One region of the Flavobacterium sp. AC267 genome, then DNA from elsewhere that is predicted to be linked to it. Evidence: riboswitches for the same ligand, from Rfam matches in the RefSeq annotation. Region 1 holds a riboswitch; the other holds the start of a gene.

Region 1 (4,444 bases):
AATTGTTTTTTGAAACTAAATTTAGAAACATAAATTTTCGTTTAGGAAGACAAAGTATTTTATTAGATAATGGAAGGTTATTTTCTGATGCTCCTTGGGCACAGCAGGGAAGATCGCATGAAGGAATTCGAATTATGAAATATTCTCAACATTTTGCTAATGATTTTTTCTTCTTATTTACACGAAACTATAATACAAGTTTTGAAACTGCTTATTCGCCCGTAACATCTAATAGATACAAATATATGCTGGTGTATAATTTTAGTTACAATTGGAATAAAAGCTTCACTTTTAATTCACTAAATACAGTTGATTTTTTAGAAAAGACTAATTCAGAAACTTTGTACGCCCGTGCAACTGCAGGCGGAAGAATTGAGTTTAAAAAGAAGAACTGGTATTACACTTTAAACACTTATCTGCAGTTTGGACAAAATCAAAAAGGACAGGATTTGCTGGCGTATTATCTGCGACCCGAAATTAAGTTGTCTCTTCCAAAAGCGACATGGCGCTTAGGGGCGGAAATCATTAGTGGCGGCAGTTCTCAAACTACTATTGAAGATTCTAGAGATTTTGACGTTCTGTATGGCGTTACTTGGAAATTCAACGGCAACATGAATATTTTTACTCGTTTCCCTGCGGATGTTGGAGGCAGAGGTCTTGTAAATCCGTATTTGTTTGCATTGTTCCCGTTAAGTTCAAAATTATCGATTCGGTCAGATTTTCACCTTTTTTACACCCAATATCCTTTGTTAGATAGTAACAATCAGGAAGTTTCTAAATTTCTCGGATTTGAGAATGATTTTTCACTAAAATATATTCCTATAAAACAATTAGAAATCAACGGTGCTTTTTCTTTTTATAAATCTACAGATACGATGCAATATCTTCCAAAAGTGCAGGAAAATACTAAATTAGCGCTTTGGAGTTATGTAATGGTTTCGTATTCTTTTAATGCCGTTAATTCGAAAAAATCCAGAAAATAAACTTTTAAGAGCCTGCTTTTTAAAGGCTTTTGGCTTTTTCAAAATCGGCTTCAACCACACTTAGAAAAAATTAAAAATCATTTTTATAAAGATAGTTATATCTTTGCGCCTGATTTTGGTCTGTTTTTTCATCAGAAAAAATAGTTAAAAGGGAATCAGGTGCAAATCCTGAACAGACCCGCTACTGTAAGTTCTACACAAAGTCTTTAAACATTTACTAATGCCATTGCCCCGCTTTGCGGGATGAGAAGGCCGTTTAAAGATAGAACAAGTCAGGAGACCTGCCACGATCACATAGTTTAAAACTTTCGTGGTATGAAGTTGATAACAAAGATAATAGCCAGCTGTTTTGCACGAGGCTAATTCTACGTTTATGTAATTACTGCATCACTAAAGTTTATTTAATTAAATAGTGATGTATAATTTAAAGAAAACTTTTTTCGCAGACTTTTATTTTATTTTTTCCCTTTTGGCTTCATTCGCAGGTTGTGACTGATAGTTCACGGGTTTTAAAAGAAGTAATTTTAAAAGGAAAACCGTATCAGGAAGTTATTCCGGTACAAAGTCTTTCGGGCGTTCTGCTCGAGAATCTGGCAGGTCATACTGTGGCTGATGCGCTTCGCTATTTTGCTGGAACTCAAATCAAAGATTATGGTGGTGTGGGCGGTCTAAAAACCGTTGATGTGCGTAATATGGGAACGCATCATGTTGGTGTTTTCTATGACGGAATTCAACTTGGAAATGCTCAAAACGGCGTGACAGATCTTGGAAAATATTCGCTTGACGATATGGAATCGCTCACCATGTATAATGGACAAAAGAGCGAAATTTTTCAATCGGCAAAGGATTTTGCTTCGGCTTCTGCCATTTATATGAAAACAAAACGTCCTGTTTTTGCTGGTTCTAAAAAAGACAAATTTGCTGGTTCGCTACAAAACAATGTCAATCAATTATCATGATCCTTCTTTTAGATGGGAACAAAAACTGAGCGACAAAGTAAGTATGAGTGTCAGTTCAGAATATATAAAGTCCAATGGACAGTATAAATTTCGATACAAAAGAAAAAATCAGGACGGCACTACAGCTTACGATACAACAGCCATAAGATGGAACAGTGATATTGAAGCGCTCCGATTTGAATCTGGTGTTTATGGAAAAATAAATAAAGGATCTTGGGACGCCAAAGTATATTATTACGATTCTGAAAGAGGTGCTCCAGGTGCAATCGTAGAAAATAAATTTTCAGATGGTTTCAGGCAGTTCGACAAGAATTTTTTTGGGCAGGCTTTTCTAACTAAAGATGTTTCTGAAAAATATAAATTTCAAGTAAAAGGAAAATTTGCGTACGATTACACGCATTACATTGCCAGAGATACGACAAACGTTTTAGGTGAAACCGTAACCGAAGGCGCACAGTCTGATGACAGCTATTTCCAACAGGAAACTTATTTCTCTGCGGTTAATATGTACAGCATTTTACCCACTTGGGATGTTTCGCTGTCAACCGATTTTCAATACAATAAATTAAATGCAACACGAAGAGGAATTCAGACGCAATTTTCTTTTCCACAGCGTTATACAGCGCTTGTTTCTTTGGCAAGTTCGTACCGATATGAAGGTTTTAAAGTTTTAGGAAATGTCCTTGCCACCCGCGTTATCGAAGAGGTAAAGTTCAACGCCAAAGCGCCAAATAAAACCGAAATGACACCTGCTTTGTTTCTCGGTTATACTCCTTTTAAGAAATACGATTTCAATTTGCGCGCATTTGCCAAACGAATTTTCAGAATGCCCACTTTTAATGATTTGTATTATACAATGGTTGGATCGAGTACGTTACGCCCAGAATATATGAACCAATATGATATTGGTTTTACATATAATTTCCCCGTAAGGGAAAGCTTTTTCGATAAATTTTCTATTCAGGCAGATGGATATTACACCAATACAAAAGACAAAATTGTAGCCGCGCCGACAGGAAATCTATTCCGCTGGATGATGACCAACATTGGACAGGTAAAAGGAAAAGGAATTGAAACGGTTGTAAACATGGTCGCGCATATTGATCTAGTAAATCTAAATGCAAACTTGACTTATACCTATTCTCAAAGTCAGGATTTTACCAAATTTTCAGGTTTAGAAATGTCTTCTTACGGCGATCAGATTCCGTATACGCCGTGGCACAGCGACTCTGGAATTTTAAACGCCGGCTATAAATCGTGGAATTTCAATTACAGTTTTATATATGTTGGAAAACGCTATAACGGAAATGTCAATAATATTAAAGTCAATGAAGTACAGCCTTGGTACACACACGATTTGGCAGTTCAAAAGTCTTTTACTTTCAATACATACAAATTTAATGGAACTGTAGAAATGAACAATGCTTTTAATCAGCAGTATGAAGTGATTTACAATTATCCAATGCCAGGCCGAACATTCAAATTTATAATCAGTTTTGAGTTATGAAAAAGAGAATTATAAAAATAGTTTTTAGTTTTTTAATAGCCTTTTCGCTTTACTCGTGCAGGGAAGACGAAACGATATTTCTTTCCTCAGATGTAAGTGTTGCACCTCCGAGAAGTGACGGCAAGATTGAAGGTTTTTATCTTCTTAACGAAGGAAATATGGGAATGAACAGGGCGAGTATTGACGTGTTCAATTACCGAACAGGAAACTATACGACAGATGTTTATTCTGAACGAAACCCAGCAGTTGTAAAAGAACTTGGCGATGTTGGAAACGATATTCAAATCTACGGCAACAAGGTTTATGCGGTTATAAATGTTTCAAACAAAGTTGAAGTTTTAGAAAAATGGACAGCCAAACGCATCAAGAAAATTGATATTCCAAATTGCCGTTATGTGACTTTTTACAAAGACAAGGCGTATGTGAGTTCGTATTCTGGACCTGTAGCGATAAATCCAAATGCAGAAATTGGTTTTGTTGCAGAAATCGACACGACTTCATTAGAAATAAAAGAAAAGTTACGGTTGGTTATCAGCCCGAGCAAATGGTGGTCCATAACGGTAAATTATACGTAGCCAATTCTGGCGGTTACAGAGTTCCAAATTACGATAGAACAATCTCTGTTATTGATCTTGAAACTTTTACAGAAATTAAAAAAATAGATGTCGGCATCAATTTATACAGTATGGAAATTGACAGCCGAGGTGATATTTATGTGAGTTCGAGAGGCGATTATTACAACACACCCTCTAATCTTTTTGTAATTGACACGCAGACAGACGAGAAGAAAATGCGACTCGATATTCCTGTTTTAGGAATGTGTCTGGTCGATGATCTGCTTTATTATTATAGTGTTTCGTGGAGTTATCTCACTAACAGTAATAAGATTACGTACGGTATTCTCGACACTAAAACCAAAAAAATAATAAGCGATAAAATTATTACTGACGGTACAGACAAAAAAATCATGATTCCGTACGGACTTCAGGTAAATC
Region 2 (4,444 bases), 3.2 Mb from region 1:
CAATGGTGGATAAAGTTCGAGATTATATTAAAAATCAAGAAGAACATCATAAAAAGAAAACATTTCAAGAAGAATATGAGGAGTTTATGATCAAATTTGGGTTTAAGTATTTATAAAAAAAGGTTTGGCTAAAGCCCTCGTTAGAATCAATAAGTAAACCAACATCTAAAGATGTTGGCTATTCATAAAACATTGTCAATACTTTTTATTTTTATAAATTGCCCCCAAATTTATCTGAAGGGTAATATCATAAAATGATTTAGATTTTTTGAATTGCCTCCAGATTTATCTGGAGGTTGTAAATTTGAAACCCAAAAAAGGCTTTAGCCAAATAATCACAACCTAAATGAAAAAAGAACTACATATTTTCTTTACCTGCTTAATGTTCTACACCAGAATTCCATGTCCAAAAAACATAACGCATGATCCAGATTATTTAAATAAAGCCACAAGATATTTTCCTTTTATAGGATGGATTGTTGGGAGCATCTCTTTTATAGCTTATTCTCTATTTGCTCAATTTCTTTATACAGAAACGGCTGTTATTTTTTCGATCGTGATTTCTGTTTTAACAACTGGAGCCTTTCATGAAGATGGTTTTGCAGATGTCTGCGACGGTTTTGGCGGAGGCTGGACGAAAGAAAAAATCCTGATGATTATGAAAGACAGTGCAATTGGAGCTTACGGAGCAATCGGATTGGTTTTGCTTTTTTTATTAAAATTCAGATTGCTATCAGAATCTATTTTGCTATTTCAAGTTTATGATGACATGGCCGTTTTTAAAATTTTCCTTTTATTTATTTCTGCACATTCTATAAGTCGTTTAGCGACAATAAGCATCATTTTTACACATCAATATTCTCGTGAAGATGCTTCGAGCAAAAGCAAACCTATTGCAAAACAATATACTTGGAAAGAAGTTTTTGGTTCGTTCTTTTTTGGACTTATTCCCCTATTTACACTCTCCTATTTTGATCATAAAGTAATATTGGCTGTAATTCCTGTTTTTATAATCCGTTATTTTTTAGCGCGATATTTTCAAAAATGGATCGACGGCTATACGGGAGATTGTCTTGGTGCAACGCAGCAAGTTTGTGAAGTTATCTACTATTTAAGTATTTTATTTTTATGGAAATTTATTTAGTCCGTCATACCGAAACTATCTGCGAAAAAGGAATTTGTTACGGACAATCTGATGTAGAAATTGCAGAACCTTTTGACAAAATATTTGGTCAAATTATTTCTAAATTACCTTCAGAAGCTAGTATTTTTTCGAGTCCGTTAAAACGTTGCTCCATTCTGGCAAAGCATATTCAGAAAAACACAAATGCCGTTTCTTATCAGGAAGACGAACGTTTAAAAGAAATGAATTTTGGAGATTGGGAATTGAAAAACTGGAACGAAATTCTGCCCGAAGAACTTAATCCTTGGATGGAAGATTTTGTAAATATCAAAGTCTCAAACGGCGAATCTTTCACAGAATTACATGAAAGAGTTGGTGATTTTTTAGCTAAAAAAATTTCAAAAATCGATTATCCAATTATTATTGTTACTCACGCTGGAATTATAAGAAGTATTTTATGTCATCAAACTTCACTTCCTTTAAAAGATGCATTCAATAATAAAGTCGATTTTGGAGAAGTTATCAGAATCGAATTATAAATATCCATTTTGTTTGACTATTAAGCCCAAAAAGTGAAACAAATTTGAATATTCAATATTTTTAACTTTATCTTTGCAAGCAAATTAAGGTTGTGTTTTTTTATAAACACATTAAAAGGGAATCAAGTAATTTCTTGAGCTGTACCCGCAACTGTAAGCTAAGTTCTAAAAGAATGTTTGTTGTAACTGCAAAACCACTGTTCGCTCTACGAATGGGAAGGTAACAACAAAACGCAAGCCAGGAGACCTGCCTTTACAACTAATATCGAGCTCTCGGGAAAAAGAGTGTAGAAATTATGACTATAAAACTAGGTTTTGCTTTTTGTTTACTGTTGTTGTGCCAAATAACTATGGCGCAGAGCGCTTCTATTAATAACCTTAAAGAAGTTGTTGTTTCTGACGCAAATCTTAAAAAATATTCTACTTCCCAATCTGTTTTAAGGCTTACTGATTCTGTTATCAATAAAAACGAAGCTTTACTAACCGACTTATTAAATTTTAATTCTACTTTATATTTCAAAGAATATGGACGAGGAATGCTTTCTACTGTTTCGTTTAGAGGGACTACATCTTCGCAGACTGCAGTAATCTGGAACGGAATCAATATCAATTCCCAAATGAACGGAAGCACGGATTTCAACACCATTTCTGGTTCCGATTATAATTCAGTTAGTGTAAAAGCCGGAGGTGGAAGTGTTATTTATGGAAGTGGCGCCATTGGAGGAACAGTACATTTAAATAACGATTTGGTCTTTTTTAATCGTTTTGAGAATAATTTAAAACTAGATTACGGAAGTTTTAATACTATTGGAATCAATTATAAAACTTCTATTTCTAACAAAAAATGGAGTACGCAGACTTGGTTTTTCTAAAAACAGCTCGACGAACGATTACAAATATTTAAATCGATACACTTGGAGAGGCGAACAGCGCTGGAACCAAAATGGGCAGTATGACATTATTACTTTGAGTGCAAATGTGGGTTATAAAATAAACGAAAACCATGTTTTAAAGCTTTACAGCCAGACTTCAAACACAGATCGAAATACTTCTCTAATTACAGAATCGGAAACGAAAAGTAAATATGTGAACGGTTTTAATAGAAATCTGTTGGAATACGATGGAAACTACGGAAAGCTGAAAACGAACTTTAAAACAGCATATATTTTTGAAAACTATCAATATTTTGCTGACAACTCAAGTAACAACTTTACTTACGGAAAAACCGAAAATTTAATTACAAAATTAGATTTAGATTATACTTTATTTAAATCTACTCACATCAACGGAATTGCAGATTACAGCAGAACAAATGGTTACGGAACTAGTTTTGGAGACCATGTTCGCGAAATTAGTTCGGCGTCTTTATTGGTAAGACAAGATATTGGCCCTAATTGGAAAAATGAACTTGGAGTAAGAAAAGAATTTACCGATAATTATAAATCGCCGCTATTATTCAACTACGGTTCTTCTTATAAATTCAATGATTTATATAATTTAAAATTGAATGTTTCCAGAAATTTCAGAATTCCAACATATAATGATTTGTATTGGGAAACGGGTGGAAATCCAGACCTCAAACCTGAAAGTTCCTATCAGGCAGAAATTGGAAATGTGTTTACGTTTAAAAATATTTCCTGGACACAGAATTTCTATTACATAAAAATAAAAGATATGCTCGCAGTGGGTTCCAGGTGCAAACGGTATTTGGACACCACAAAACCAAGACAAAGTAAACAGTTACGGAACTGAAACTTTATTGAGCTGGAAAAAGAGTTATGGCAAAAACAATTTTGCAGTAAATGCAACATACGCTTACACAGTATCACAGGATGATGAAACAAAAAATCAGCTGTTTTTTGTTCCTTTTAATAAAGCTACTGGCGCCGTTTCGTATTCTAGAAATAAAATCAGCGCTTATTATCAAGTTCTATATAACGGATTTGTTTATACAAGAGCAGATAATAATCCTGATGAAATTATAAACGATTATTTAATTTCAAATATCGGAATTGATTATGATCTTAAATTTTTAGATTCTTTTAAAATAGGTTTCCAAGTTTTAAACCTTTTAAATAAAGACTACGAAAGTTTAGAAAACAGGCCAATGCCAGGCCGTAATTTTAATATGTATATAACCTTAAAATTTTAATATATGAAGTTTAGTAAATTACTTTTAATAGCGTTAAGCATTTCGTTATTCGTTTCTTGTTCAAGCGATGATGACGATACTCCAAAAGGTGCTTATGACAATGGTTTTTTTATTTTGAATGAAGGAAGTTCAGATGTTGGAAGTGTATCATTCTCTAGTAATGATTTTAGTGTATTTACAAAAGATGCTTATAAAGCAGAAAATGGAAGTGATTTAATTGGAGGCTATTTACAGAATATCTTTTTTGACGGAGATAAAGCTTATATTATTTCTGGTGGATCTAACGTAATCAATGTAGTAAACCGATATACTTTTAAATTAATTGCAAAAATCGATTCAGGTCTTGCTACTCCAAGATACGGTGTTGTAAAAGACGGAAAAGCGTATGTTACAAACGCAAACACTTACTCGTACATTAACCCAGCAACTGGAGATACGGACGATTTTGTTGCGGTAATTAATTTGGCTACTAATAAAGTAGAATCAAAAATTGAATTAAATGCAACTGCAAACAGATTGGTTTTAGAAGATGGTAAATTGTACATCACTGAACCAAACAGCAGCAGTAAACTACTAATTGTAAATATCGCTACAAAAGCAGTTGAGTCTTTAGAAATTGGTTACAGCGCA

What was found. A riboswitch is a leader RNA that binds a small molecule or an ion and turns the genes downstream of it on or off. The one in region 1 is predicted to bind cobalamin.
Region 2: linked by a shared signal. The riboswitch ahead of ACZZ95_RS00415 (TonB-dependent receptor) and the one ahead of ACZZ95_RS16970 (TonB-dependent receptor) in region 1 are both predicted to bind cobalamin.

Annotation. Positions count from the first base shown of each region.
Region 1 covers NZ_OZ409875.1:3,237,271-3,241,714, forward strand. Annotated here, with positions in the region: gene ACZZ95_RS16965 (hypothetical protein) at 1-983, shown strand, start outside; cobalamin riboswitch at 1,083-1,286, shown strand; gene ACZZ95_RS16970 (TonB-dependent receptor) at 1,472-1,942, shown strand; gene ACZZ95_RS16975 (TonB-dependent receptor) at 1,923-3,449, shown strand; partial or broken gene ACZZ95_RS16980 (DUF5074 domain-containing protein) at 3,446-4,444, shown strand, end outside.
Region 2 covers NZ_OZ409875.1:72,911-77,354, forward strand. Annotated here, with positions in the region: partial or broken gene ACZZ95_RS00400 (transposase) at 1-116, shown strand, start outside; gene ACZZ95_RS00405 (adenosylcobinamide-GDP ribazoletransferase) at 347-1,144, shown strand; gene cobC (alpha-ribazole phosphatase) at 1,129-1,662, shown strand; cobalamin riboswitch at 1,733-1,931, shown strand; gene ACZZ95_RS00415 (TonB-dependent receptor) at 2,013-2,534, shown strand; gene ACZZ95_RS00420 (TonB-dependent receptor domain-containing protein) at 2,470-3,414, shown strand; gene ACZZ95_RS00425 (TonB-dependent receptor domain-containing protein) at 3,368-3,814, shown strand; gene ACZZ95_RS00430 (YncE family protein) at 3,818-4,444, shown strand, end outside.